DNA from 3 places in the Oceanimonas sp. CAM02 genome. Region 2 is predicted to be linked to each of the others. Evidence: predicted binding sites of a transcription regulator. Region 2 holds the regulator's gene; each other region holds the start of a gene.

Region 1 (4,285 bases), on a different contig from region 2:
AGCAGGTCGGCATAGTCGTCCAGCTCCTGACGCACCATGGGCTCTCGCTCGTCGGCAAAGGAACGGCTGTCTGACTGCATGGCAGACAGCGCATCGGCTTCCTGCTCGGCCAGGGTGCCGGCCAGAATGTCGTCAAACTCGTCGGCAGCCTTGTTTACCGCGCCCTGCTCAGCCAGTGATTCAGGTGCTTCGCTGGCCGAAGCCGGCTGTGGCTCGTCGTCACCAAGGTCAAACAGGGCTTCATCCAATGGTTCGTCGAGTGCTGGCGGTGCTGTCTGCTCCGGCTCAGGCGTGACCGCCTCATCATCAAAGAACACCTCTTCCCGATCAGCCGTTGTTTCATCCTCAAACAGTATGTCTTCTGCAGCAGCGGCATCATCGTCAAAACGCAGCTCTTGTGGCTCCGGCTCAATGGTTTCATCATCCAGCAGCGGCTCTGGCTGTCCGGCCTGTGCCATATCATCGAACAGGGCTTCTTCCTGCTGCTCGGCGGTCGTCTCGTCAGCTGCCTCTTGTGCTTCCAGCTGCTGCTGTTCTTCCAGAAAACGAGCAAAGGCATCTTCATCAATTTCAGGTTCGGCTTTTACCTCGGGCTGCTCCGAGGCAGCAGGATGGGGCTCATCTGCAGGAAGATCGACGGCAAAGATGTCATCAAAGTCATTGGTGTCTTCATCCAGCATCTGTTCCGATGTGTGATCCTGCTCTGCGAGCTCTTGCCTGGTACGGCGACGCCACCACAATGTAAAGAGTGCCAGCAGCAAAAGCGCCGGCAAGGTCAGTAAAATAGCCAGGTTCAGCGGCTGCTTCAGCAGCTGGCTTAACCAACCCTTGTCTGCGTCAGCAGCCGGCTGAGCCGCCGTGTCTGCTCTGGTCAGTTTCAGCTCATTGACTTCTGCAGTCAGCTGCCCCAGGCGGTTGCGCAAGGCCTGATTATTATCGGACAGCTCGGCCAGCTGTTCGTTGGACATGGCGACTTGTTCACGCAGCTCATCCAGCAACTGGGCCTGCAATCTGGCCAGGGCCGTTTGTTCGGCTTGCCCGGCACTGCTGTCTGCAGGTGCTTCAGACACGGAAGCAGGCTGCCCGGAAACAGCGGACGCTGACCGGGGCGGTGTCGCGACTGCGGCAGGCTGCACCGCTCTGGGTTCACTCAGGCCATTGGAGGCCGGTGTGGGTTCGGGCTTGGCTGCGGCAGGCGGTGTGGCCACCGCAGGAGCTGGTACGGGCTCTGCTGCCGGCTCCGGTCTGGGTGCTGGCCTGGCTTGTGCTGGTTTGGCCTGTGCTGGTTTGGCCTGTGCGGCAGGTGCCGGTGCCCGGGTAACGGTGCGGTTACCCTGACGACTTAAACGGCGAAACTCGGCTTCTGCTTCACGGGGGGTACGCTGCTGTGCCTGGCTGAGTGTGGGCAGCGTCAGGGTTGCGCCCCGCTGCAGATAATTGATATTGCCCCGGACAAAGGCACCGGGATTCAGGTAATACAGCGCCACCATGGTCTGCTGTACCGTGGCAGGGGCTTGAGTATGCTGGGCGGCAATGGACCAGAGTGTGTCTGTGGTGCGCACGGGGCCATAACGACGGGCCTGAGCGGGTAACGGCGAAGAAACCTGAACGGAAGGTGCCTCGCGTGTTTCTGGCCCGCGTAACTCAATATAAAATTCCTGTGCCGTGGCCGAAAGAGTAAAGGACAGCCACAGGGCCAGCACGGAATAAAGCGGTGGTCGGCATCTTCTCATTATCTTATTGGTATCCCTTGTTCTGACTCTGGCCGGCAACCCTGACGGTCCGGCTGACCATGGCACAAGTGTAGAAAAAAACAGTGCCAATAGGAACTTATCTGTCGGCTTATTCTAGTTATGCTTATCGGCCGCCTGTGCCGGCACCTTGAATCCGAGGCGCTCATCAAGACCGACGCCCTGCAATATCAGTGAGCCCAGCTCCCGGCGCTCTGCATAATGTTTGCGTAATGCATCAAAAAAATCCGGTGCGCCCGTGGCCAGACCACGACGAAAGCCGCTATCGTCATGCGCTATGTCGTACACCAGCCGGACCAGCTGCGCAAGCTGATGCTGACTGGGTGCGCGCGTCAGGCTCACAGCGCTGATATCCGGTGCGGGCAGCAGACTGGCGATACTGTGTTGCTCGGCACGGCCAATATGCTGACACAGAGCACGATAGAGCGCAAAAGTGCCCCTTGCCTTACCTTCCAGACTATAGCCGGCAATATGCGGCGTGGCGATCAGCACATAAGGGACCAGCGCTGCCAGCACGGCCGGCTCATGCTCCCATACATCCATGACCAGGGTCAGCGGCCTGGCACCCTGCTGGCGCGTAAGCAGTGCCTGATTATTCCAGACATCACCACGGCAGGCATTGATCAGTACCTGATTTTCATCAAGGGCAGCAATATGAGCGGCATTCAGCAGATGATGAGTTGCATAAGGGCCCTGATGAGTAATGGGCACATGATAGCTGATGATATCAGCGCTCAGCGCCTGGTCATAATTGACAAGTCCTGCCGCACCGGCTGCGGCCTTGGGCGGATCACAGCGCAGCACTTTCATGCCCAGCCCTTCCGCCCGGCGAGCCACCTCCGAGCCGGTGTTGCCGGCCCCGATCACTGCCAGGGTTTTATCCGCCAGCTGCCAGTTTTTATGAGCCGCTACCCGCAGCAGGGCTGCCATCACATAGTCACCTACCGCCACCTTGTTGCAGCCCGGGGCACTGGCAAAGGCAATGCCGCGCTGCGCCAGCAGTTGCGTGTCGATATGGTCACAGCCAATGGTGGCGGTGCCGACGAACGTCAGTTTATTGGCTTGCTCCAGCAAATGCGCATTTACCTGCGTCACTGAGCGCACCAGCAGCGCATCGGTATCATGCAAGTCAGCCGGTACCATGGTACGACCGGGACGCGTAATGACCTCAGCCCAATCACCAAACAGCTCCCGAACAAAGGGCATATTCTCATCGGCCAGCACTTTCATGACTATCTCCTTGTTAAATACAGCGTTATTGTACTCTGTCATTGCAACCGCTTCACTGCTACCTTGCTGCTTCGCTGCCTTGTTGTTATGAGATTCGCTTCATGAACTTGCGTTTGCTGTTGTTTGTTATTGTGTTGCTGATTGTGCCCGTGGCACTGGCCAGCCTGGCCTGGCAGTGGGATTTGCACTGGTTTCCGCTGCTGGATCTTGATGAGCCCCCTGCTCTGCTTGCTTACGCCATGACGCTGACGGTGGGCAAGCTGGGCATAGGTTTTACCCTGCTTGCCCTGAGCGCGCTGATCCTGCACCGCTGGCGCAGCCAGCCACGTCAGCTGCTGGTGTTTTTCTTCTGTCTGTTTGCGGCGCTGGGCAGTGCCTTTGTGACCAAAACGGTGGCCAAGCTGTATTTCAAGGAGCCCAGGCCCTATGTGCTGTGGCTGGTACAGCAGGACAAGCTGGCAGACAGCCGCCGTTTTTATGCCAGTCCGGAAGCCGAGCGTGAGCATGAGTTACAGCAAAGCCTCAGCCGGGTCAGCGATAACCAGATTCCGGACTGGCTCAAGCACCATTGGCAGGAAGAAGTGAACTATTCGTTTCCGTCCGGGCATTCGATTGCTGCCATGACCATTGCCGGCTTTTTTTGCCTGATGCTGGGCTACCGGCGTAAACCGGTATGGATGATGCTGACTCTGGCAGGCTGGGCGGTGGCAGTGTGTTATTCCCGTCTGCTGCTGGGCCTGCACTGGCCGGCAGATATTCTGGCCAGCAGCGTGCTGGGGCTGCTGTTTGGCGCAGCCGGTGCCTGGAGCTTTGTGGTGCTGGACCGGCGGTTGGCATCGCCTGAAAGCAGCTAGCTGAGCTTTAAGCTGTAAGTAAAACAAAAAAGTGCATCTGATCGCCGGCATGTTGGGACCCGTACCAACCTGCCGTTAACGCGGGCAACGCCGATGTCGCTCGAAGCAGCAGTGGGGATTGCCGTAGCCGACCGTCAAATTCCAGGGATGGAATTTGACGAGCGTCCATGGGGCTAGCTTGCTCGCCGTGATGAAGCAGTGAAGCTCGACCGAACATTAAGTATGTTCGCAGCGGGCTTTAATGCTGAATGCCATTGACCGAAGCGTGTCGGCGGAGTGCAACCGTACTGATGCTTCGCCCTCTCAGGCAGCAGGCATAAAAAAAGCGCCCGAAGGCGCTTTTTTTGATCACCGGGCAGTTCAGGCCTTATATTTGCTGAACACCAGGCTGGCGTTGGTGCCGCCGAAACCAAAGCTGTTGGACATGACGGTGTCCAGCTCGGCTTCCTT
Region 2 (4,285 bases):
GCCGATGCGCATCCGCTGGTGCTGCGGCGCGCTGGCTACATTACCCGCACCACCGGCGGACACGGTGCCGTCCGTGAATTGTGCGATCTGTTGCTGGATGCTCAAGGCATACTGGCACAGGCTGAGGGCATGAGCGTATGAACCGTCAGACCTGGATATTTGCCGGTCTGTTTGTGGCCGCGCTGATCACCTGGCAATGGTTTCGCAACGATCAGACCATCATGGTAAACGAACAGGATTTTCAGCCCGATTTTGTGGCAACGAACCTCAGCAGCATACAGTACAACCGACAGGGGCTGCCCTATCGCGGCATGGAAGCGGAGCAGGCAGAGTACTACGAGTCCCTCTCCATGACCCTGATGAAAAAACCTGTTATCTTGCTTTATTCTCCTGACGGCCAGCCGCAATGGCGTCTCAGCGGTGATAACGGCACCATCAACACCGGCGATAATGCGGTGCTGACCAGCAATGTAGTGGGCAAAGGGCTGCAACCGGATGCGCTGGTGGAAACCCTGACCACCGAATATCTGGAGATGGATTTTATTAACAACAGGCTGCGTTCCGATCAGACAGTAAGACTGGAAAGCTCGCAGTATCAGGCGCAAGGCACAGGCCTGCTGGGCAAGCTTGATCAACAAACGGTGGAACTACTGAATGAAACCCGGGCAACTTACTTTAATCCTTAGTCTTGGCGGCCTGCTGGGCCTGGGTCAGGTGCAGGCCAAAGACAGTGACTATCGTCAGCCGGTTACCATAGACGCTGGCCGCCAGCTGGTGGAGCTGGCCGAAAACAAGGTGACCTTTACCGATAATGTAGTGGTGAAACAGGGCAGCATAGATGTGCGTGCCAGTGAACTGGTCGTGATCCGCAATGAGCAGGGGCTGCAGTCCATGACCGCCAGGGGCAATCCGGCTACTTACCGGCAAGTGCTCAATAACGGCAAGCCGGTACAGGCACAGGCACGGGAAATTCACTATGACATGGCGGCCCGCACCATCACCCTGATCCGGGAGGCGGAGCTTAAGCAGGACGATAACATCGTTACCGGCTACCGTATCCGCTACTTTATCGACAAGGAACAAATGGAAGCCGAGAGCCAGGGCGGCAAAGACAGGGTAACCACCATCTTTCTGCCGGAGCAGGTGCAGAATTTCGACAACCAGAGTAACGACTGACATGGCCAGACTTAAAGCACGCGGGCTGCAGAAAAGCTACAAAGGCCGCAAGGTAGTGGCAGATGTCAGCCTGACGGTAAATACGGGCCAGATAGTGGGATTGCTCGGCCCCAACGGTGCCGGCAAAACCACTTCCTTTTACATGATTGTAGGCCTGGTGCAGCGGGATGCAGGCAGCATCACCATAGACGACAATGACATCAGCCATGAGCCTATGCATGTGCGGGCCCGCGCCGGCATTGGCTATCTGCCTCAGGAAGCGTCCATTTTTCGCCGCCTGAGCGTGGCCGATAACCTGATGGCCGTACTGCAGACCCGCAAGGATCTGAACGCCGACGGCCGTAACGAAAAAATGGAACAGCTGCTGGAAGAGTTCAATATTGTCCATATTCGTGACAGTCTCGGTATGAGTCTGTCCGGTGGTGAACGCCGGCGGGTGGAAATTGCCCGGGCACTGGCGGCAGATCCGCGCTTTATTCTGCTTGATGAACCTTTTGCCGGCGTTGATCCCATCTCTGTGCTTGATATTAAGAAAATTATATTACATCTGAAAGATCGAGGCCTGGGCGTACTGATCACCGATCACAATGTGCGTGAGACGCTGGATGTATGTGAAAAGGCCTATATTGTCAGCCACGGGCACCGTATTGCTGCTGGCACACCAGCTGAAATCCTGGCCAATGAGCAGGTCAAGAAAGTCTATCTTGGTGAACAATTCAGCCTCTGAAGGCACCGCTTCGCGCGGTTGATATGGAAGGACGTTAGCATACATGAAGCCGACTCTTCAGTTACGCCTTGGCCAGCAACTGACCATGACCCCTCAGCTGCAACAGGCCATTCGTCTGCTGCAGCTGTCCAGCCTTGAGCTGCAGCAGGAAATTCAGCAGGCACTGGACAGTAATCCGCTGCTGGAGCAGGAGGAGCCGGACAGTATCAGGGTTGAGGATAATCGCAACGAGGAGCAAATTGCCGCAGACAGCGCCATGGAACGTAATCAGCTTTCTGAAGAGCTGCCCATGGACACCAGCTGGGAGGAAGTTTATACCGCCTCTCCGGTCAGTGGTGGTGCCGGTCTGCCGGAAGGGCTGGAAGATAATGTCTATCAGGGAGAAACCACCGAAACGCTGCAGGATTACCTGATCTGGCAAATGAACCTGACTCCCTTCAGTGATACCGATCAGGCCATTGCCCTTGCGATTATCGATGCCGTGGACGATGCAGGCTATCTCACCGCCGATATTGACGAACTGTTAGCTGCAGCCTCGGCCGACGAGCTGGGCATTGAAGCCGACGAAGTAGAAGCCGTGCTCAAACGCATTCAGCATTTCGATCCCATCGGCGTAGCTGCCCGCAGCGTGCAGGAATGCCTGTGTATTCAGCTCGACCAGTTTCCCGCCAGCACCCCCTGGCTGGCAGAAGCCCGGTTGCTGCTGGAACAGCACATGGATCTGCTGGGTAACCGCGACTACCGTACTCTGCAGCGCAAGACCAGGCTGAAAGAAGACGAGCTGAGAGAAGTTCTGAATCTGATCCAGCAGCTTGAACCCCGCCCCGGCAGCAGCATTATTCAGGGCAGCTCCGAATATGTTATTCCGGATGTGGTGGTCACCAAACGCAACGGTGCCTGGGTCGTGGAACTCAACCCGGAGGCCATGCCCAAGGTACGCCTGAATCAGACCTATGCCGCACTTGCCGACAAGCCCCGCAATAGTGAAGACGGCCAGTTTATTCGTAATCATCTGCAGGATGCCAAGTGGTTCCTTAAAAGTCTCGACAGCCGAAATGAGACGCTGCTCAAGGTTGCCAATTGTATTGTTGAACAACAACAGGCATTCTTTGAGTATGGAGAAGAGGCCATGAAGCCCATGGTGCTGAACCATGTGGCCGAGGCAGTAGAGATGCATGAGTCCACCATCTCACGCGTGACCACACAAAAGTTTCTGCACTCGCCCCGGGGCGTGTTTGAGCTTAAGTATTTCTTCTCCAGTCATGTGGGCACCGACGATGGTGGTGAATGTTCATCCACGGCAATTCGTGCTCTGATCAAAAAGCTGGTCGGAGCAGAAAACCCGGCCAAGCCGCTGAGTGACAGTAAGATTGCTCAGTTGCTGGCCGAGCAGGGGATTAAGGTGGCCAGGCGTACCATCGCCAAGTACAGGGAGTCACTGGCCATCCCCCCTTCCAATCAGCGTAAACGCCTGGTTTAAAGGCAACGACAGAAGGAAGACGTTATGCAAATTAACCTGACCGGACACCATGTAGAAATCACAGATGCACTGCGTGACTATGTTAATAGCAAGTTTACCCGGCTGGAGCGCCACTTCGACCACATTACCAATGTGCACGTCATCCTTAATGTAGAAAAAATGCAGCAAATTGCCGAAGCCAAACTGCACGTCAGTGGTGGTGAGCTGTTTGCCAACGCCCAGCATGAAAATATGTATGCCGCCATCGACGGACTCATTGACAAGCTGGATCGTCAGATCATCAAACACAAAGAGAAGCTCAAGCAAAAGTAACCATGGAAGTCGCCGACATACTAAGCAGGGACTGCACGCGCAGTGCAGTTCCCTGCACGAGCAAGAAGCGTGCTCTGGAAATTATCAGCGAGCTGGCTGCCGAACATTTGAATATCGGCAGCCAGCCGCTTTTTGACTGTTTGCTGGCCCGTGAAAAGATGGGCACTACCGGCATCGGTAATGGCATTGCCATACCTCATGGTCGTATTGGCAATGACAACAAGGCGACCGCGGTACTGCTGACTTTTGCCGAACCGGTAGAATTTGATGCCATCGACAATCAGCCGGTTGGTCTGGTGTTTGCGCTGCTGGTGCCGGAGCAGGAATGTAAACAACATCTGAAAACGCTGTCCTTAATTGCTGAAAAGCTCAGCAACAAACAGATTTGCCGGCAGCTGCGTCAGGCCGGCAGTGACGAAGAGCTTTATCAAATCATGATTTCTGCCTGAAGGAGCCTATATGCAGCTGGTGATTGTGAGTGGTCGTTCCGGGTCCGGTAAAACCGTCGCCCTGCGGGTGCTTGAAGATCTGGGTCACTACTGCGTCGATAACCTGCCGGTTGAGTTACTGCCTGAGCTGGTCCGCCTGCG
Region 3 (4,285 bases), on a different contig from region 2:
CCGGAGTAGTAAAGGTGGGTCTGTAAATTCTGCTAAAGTTGCACAAGGGCCAGCCGATAACCGGTGTGACAGCAGCAAATCAGGACACAAGACCATGGCCATAGACAAGCTTCCTCCCGGATTTCATAACGGTCCGGTCAGCGGAAACAAATATCCGCAGAAAAGTGCATCCGCTACTACCGGCAACAGTGGCGAACCCAAAGCCGTTGCCGGGCGAGATGAAGTCACGCTCACGGCAGAGGCCAGACAACTTAACCGCATGCAGCAAAGTCTGTCTGCCGGGGACGGCACCGATAACAGCGCCCGCCTTGACGCCATTAAAAAAGCAGTCAATGAAGGCAGCTATCAGGTGAATGCCGAGCGTCTTGCCGGTAATATTATCAGCCTTGAAAACGACATAGAGTCTCTGTATTAATGAGCCTTGATACGCTGCTGACCCAACAACATTCTCAACTTGAGCGCCTGCTGGCGATCACTGAGCAGGAGCTTGAGCTGATCGTTCAGCGCAAGGCGCTGGAACTCCCTCCTCTTACCGAGCAGAAACAGCAACTGCTGGCCGATATTCAGGCCACCGATGCCAGCCTGTGCAACCACCCCGATGTAGCTCTGCTGGGCACTGAGTTTAAACCCAGGGTTGATGCATTGCGTGCATTAATGACCACTTGTCAGGAGCGCAACGACGTTGCCGGACAGGTGCTGGAGCAGTCCCTTGCCGGCACTCGCCAGCTGGCCAATATTCTCAGCCGGCTGCACGAGCGCCAGAGCATGACCTATGATCAAAAAGGTCACACCAAGGGCATTAATAAAGGCTCCGGCTTCAAAGTTTAAACTGCAGAGCGAAGCATCAGTGCGGTTGCACTCCACCGACACGCTTCGGTGAAGGCCACTCACTAAAAATACCTGCTGCGAACATACTAAATGTTCGGTCAGGCTTTTTACTTCGTCACGGCGAGCAAGCTCGCCCCATGTACGCTCGAAAATGCCATCCATGGCATTTTATGGTCGGCTACGGCAATCCCCACTGCTGCTTTGGGCTTGGGCAGAGTTGTCTGTTTACTGTCTGTCAGCGCCCGCCCCGGCGCAGTTTTTCATACAACGCCAGATCCAGCTCCAGCTCGGTCACATACATGTCGCCGTCCGGGTAGCTGTTTACCACTCTGGCACCGCGCACCACGCCCCGGCTGGCACTGTTTACCGGTCCGTCCTGTAATACGTTACTGTTCATTTCACTGGAGCTGGAGATCATCACACCGCTCAGCTGCTCACTCAGTTCACGATAGGCATCCAGCCGCGACGCCCGCATGGCATGCAGCAGTTTCTGCTGATAATCCGCCGGCCGCTGTAAACTGATAGGGGCATAACCCACGGCATAAATATGGTTTCTGGCCGGTGTGGCACCACTGCCCTGCCCCACACAACCGCCAAGAAACACCAGGGTCAACAGGGTTATCAGCTTATTTCGCATAACGTCTCCGTATATGGTCAGGCACCTGCGGGCCGCGGGTGTCGAGCATGGCGGCCACCAGATAGCTCGGAATAAACTGCTGTGCACTGGCTACCACAGCATGATCCGCCATGGTGATCAGCCGAGCATTCACTAGCCTGCCTCCCTGCGTCTCGCTGATGGTGCCATGCAGAAGATACTGGGCACCAATTTTACCACTGAGCTGCCGATAATCCCGGCTGGTGCTGATATCACCTTCAGGAGTAATGCGAATAAACGGCAGAGCCTTAAAATCGACAACCTTAAGGCCGTACTGATTAAGCTGAAACATCATGGTTTCTGACAGCAGACGACCAAACTCGTCCTGAGTAGTGTAATCCTCCTGACTGACAAAACCGCTCACTGCAATGCCTGCCTGCCGGTTCATCTGGTGAGCCGATGATACCAGCCGGTAGGCCAGTGCTGACATATGCTGCTGCAGCTGAGTTTGCCCGCCCACCAGTGAAGGACCGGCTTCCGGCAAATATACACTGCGGGCACCGGCGCTCATGCGCATGGGAATACCGTCCTGGGTATGCCGCGGAGCGCGGGCCGGTGCCGGCGTGGAGCCCAGGGGTTGATGGCTGACATAATGGGCCGCATGATCATGAGGCAGGTAATGATGCCGGCTGTCAAACCTGGGCTCACCGCTACAGGCCGATAACCCCAGCACAGTGACCAGAATAAGGGCTCTTGTCATTAACAGGCTCCGTGGTTTAAAAACTGAGTTCAGGAAACTAATCGAGTATCGGCCAAAAACAGCATAACTTTACCCGGCAAGAATATTGCATAAACCTTGCCATCTTCTTGCTGAGTGTTCGATGTTTAATTGACGCTCTTTACTTTTACACAGGATACCGCCGTGCTCAAAAATGTCTTTGCCTCATTGTTGCTGCTGTCTCCCTTTTTTACTCATGCCGACTGGTATCAGGCCGAGGGCTCAGCACCGCTCAGTCTGGGCACAGAGACAGCGCGTCAGCAGGCACTGGAACAGGCCCTGAGCGATGCCCTGCTACAGTCCGGCGCTTCCCTGAATACCATGCAGTCTGCCACCAATGGTACCTACGGCGGTCAGCAGCTGGATATTTCTGCTCAGGGCGAACTGATGGATTACCTGATTATTGACGAGCGCAAAAAACAGGGCCGGCTGTGGCTGACAGTACGGGCCGATATCTGGCCCGGTGAACGCCGGCAGGAACAATGCGCCGGCCGCTATCGTCCCGGCCTGGCACTGACCGCCATTACCCTGCGTCATCCCGAGCAGGGCAGCACGGGTCAAATTTATGAACTGGGTGCGGCCATCAGCAGCCGGTTATCGTCGATGCTGACACCCGCCGTCAATATTACGTCATCTACCGGTCAGCCACTGGACACGGACACCGCCCTGCCCAGAGACGCCGGGCTGCGTAAAGGCAGTGATATGCTAACATCACGCCGGCAAGCCAGACTGCTGCTGAGCGGCAGCATTGAGGACATCAGTATTGAAGACGGCCACTGGACCAAGTGGACCTTTTCCGACATTCCCCGGGAGTTTCGCATGCGCATTGTGCTGGAAGACAGCCTCACTGGTGATGTGCTGCTGCAACGAGATTATCAGACCCGCTCCAGCTGGGATTATAAAAAGCACGACAAGGTAAATGTGCACCAGCAAAGCTTCTGGCACTCTGCTTATGGTCAGGCGGTTAATCAGCTTTTGCAAAATGTCAGCCGGGATCTGGTCAAGGCTCAGGCCTGTATCAAGGCGGTGGGTAATATTATGCAGCAGTCAGGCGACGGCATTTTAATGGATTTGGGCCGGCGCGAAGGCATTCAGACCGGAGATAAGTTTACTCTGATGCACAGACGGCAACTCACACCGGGCTATTACAGCGAAAGCACCTCCGGAGCCACCTTTGTGGTGCAGCAAAGCCATGCAGGCTACAGCATTCTGGTGCCCGCCGGCCAGGAAGCCAAAATAACACCAGTCACTCCCGGAGACCGACTGGTGCAGCTATGGTAAGCCTGCTTATATAACCGGCAAACGGGCGGCAATATATTGCGCCGCAAAGGGAAATTTGCAATATTGTGCCCGCTTCGTCCCCGTAGTTTAATGGATAAAACAAGCCCCTCCTAAGGGTTAGATGCAGGTTCGATTCCTGCCGGGGACGCCATTCAGTGACGCTTTCCTTTTTGCTACATTGACGACTTCGGTTCAAACTGGGAGTCATTAATGTCTAAATCCGTGCTGATTACCGGCTGCTCTTCCGGCATTGGCCATGCCGCCGCTCACTATCTTAAGCAACAAGGCTTTAATGTGGTGGCTTCCGCCCGCCGGCCGCAGGATGTATTGCAGCTGGAGCAGGAAGGGCTACAGGCGGTATTGCTGGACCTGGCAGACGATTCCAGCATAGAGCAGGGCCTGGAGCAGGCTCTGGCTTACACCAATGGCACCCTTTATGGCCTGTTTAATAACGGTGCCTACGGCCAGCCCGGTTCCCTTGAAGATCTGCCCACCGAGGCACTGCGGGAGCAGTTCAATACCAATTTGTTTGGCACCCATCACCTCACTCGGCTAGTGTTGCCCCTGATGCTGCAGGCTGGTGAAGGCCGCATCATTCAGAACAGCTCGGTACTGGGGCTGGTAGCCATGAAGTATCGCGGTGCCTATAACGCCTCCAAGTTTGCCCTGGAAGGCTACACAGACACACTGCGGCTGGAGCTTGCCGGCACTTCTGTGCATGTGAGTCTGCTGGAGCCAGGCCCCATTGAAACTCAGTTCAGGGCCAATGCCCGCGCCGCTTTTCTCCGTCACATCAATATGAA

What was found. Region 2 encodes sigma-54, which starts transcription at its own class of promoters, with help from an activator protein. Its sites were predicted from a motif close to TGGCACNGTTTTNGCTT; they were not measured.
Region 1: the regulator sigma-54 is predicted to act here: its motif matches at 1,806-1,822, upstream of R0I78_RS08510 (FimV/HubP family polar landmark protein).
Region 3: the regulator sigma-54 is predicted to act here: its motif matches at 2,269-2,285, upstream of R0I78_RS00900 (FlgO family outer membrane protein).

The regions. Positions count from the first base shown of each region.
Region 1 is NZ_JAWJBK010000025.1:85,162-89,446, forward strand. Features, by position in the region: gene R0I78_RS08510 (FimV/HubP family polar landmark protein) at 1-1,733, opposite strand, end outside; gene R0I78_RS08515 (4-phosphoerythronate dehydrogenase) at 1,848-2,981, opposite strand; gene R0I78_RS08520 (phosphatase PAP2 family protein) at 3,083-3,835, shown strand; gene fabB (beta-ketoacyl-ACP synthase I) at 4,196-4,285, opposite strand, start outside.
Region 2 is NZ_JAWJBK010000027.1:43,539-47,823, reverse strand. Features, by position in the region: gene kdsC (3-deoxy-manno-octulosonate-8-phosphatase KdsC) at 1-141, shown strand, start outside; gene lptC (LPS export ABC transporter periplasmic protein LptC) at 138-686, shown strand; gene lptA (lipopolysaccharide transport periplasmic protein LptA) at 655-1,176, shown strand; gene lptB (LPS export ABC transporter ATP-binding protein) at 1,178-1,903, shown strand; gene R0I78_RS09075 (RNA polymerase factor sigma-54) at 1,947-3,383, shown strand; gene hpf (ribosome hibernation promoting factor) at 3,408-3,695, shown strand; gene ptsN (PTS IIA-like nitrogen regulatory protein PtsN) at 3,698-4,144, shown strand; gene rapZ (RNase adapter RapZ) at 4,155-4,285, shown strand, end outside.
Region 3 is NZ_JAWJBK010000004.1:117,422-121,706, reverse strand. Features, by position in the region: gene flgA (flagellar basal body P-ring formation chaperone FlgA) at 1-26, shown strand, start outside; gene flgM (flagellar biosynthesis anti-sigma factor FlgM) at 95-415, shown strand; gene R0I78_RS00910 (flagella synthesis protein FlgN) at 415-828, shown strand; gene R0I78_RS00905 (LPP20 family lipoprotein) at 1,064-1,465, opposite strand; gene R0I78_RS00900 (FlgO family outer membrane protein) at 1,455-2,183, opposite strand; gene R0I78_RS00895 (flagellar assembly protein T N-terminal domain-containing protein) at 2,346-3,482, shown strand; tRNA gene R0I78_RS00890 (tRNA-Arg) at 3,559-3,633, shown strand; gene R0I78_RS00885 (SDR family oxidoreductase) at 3,693-4,285, shown strand, end outside.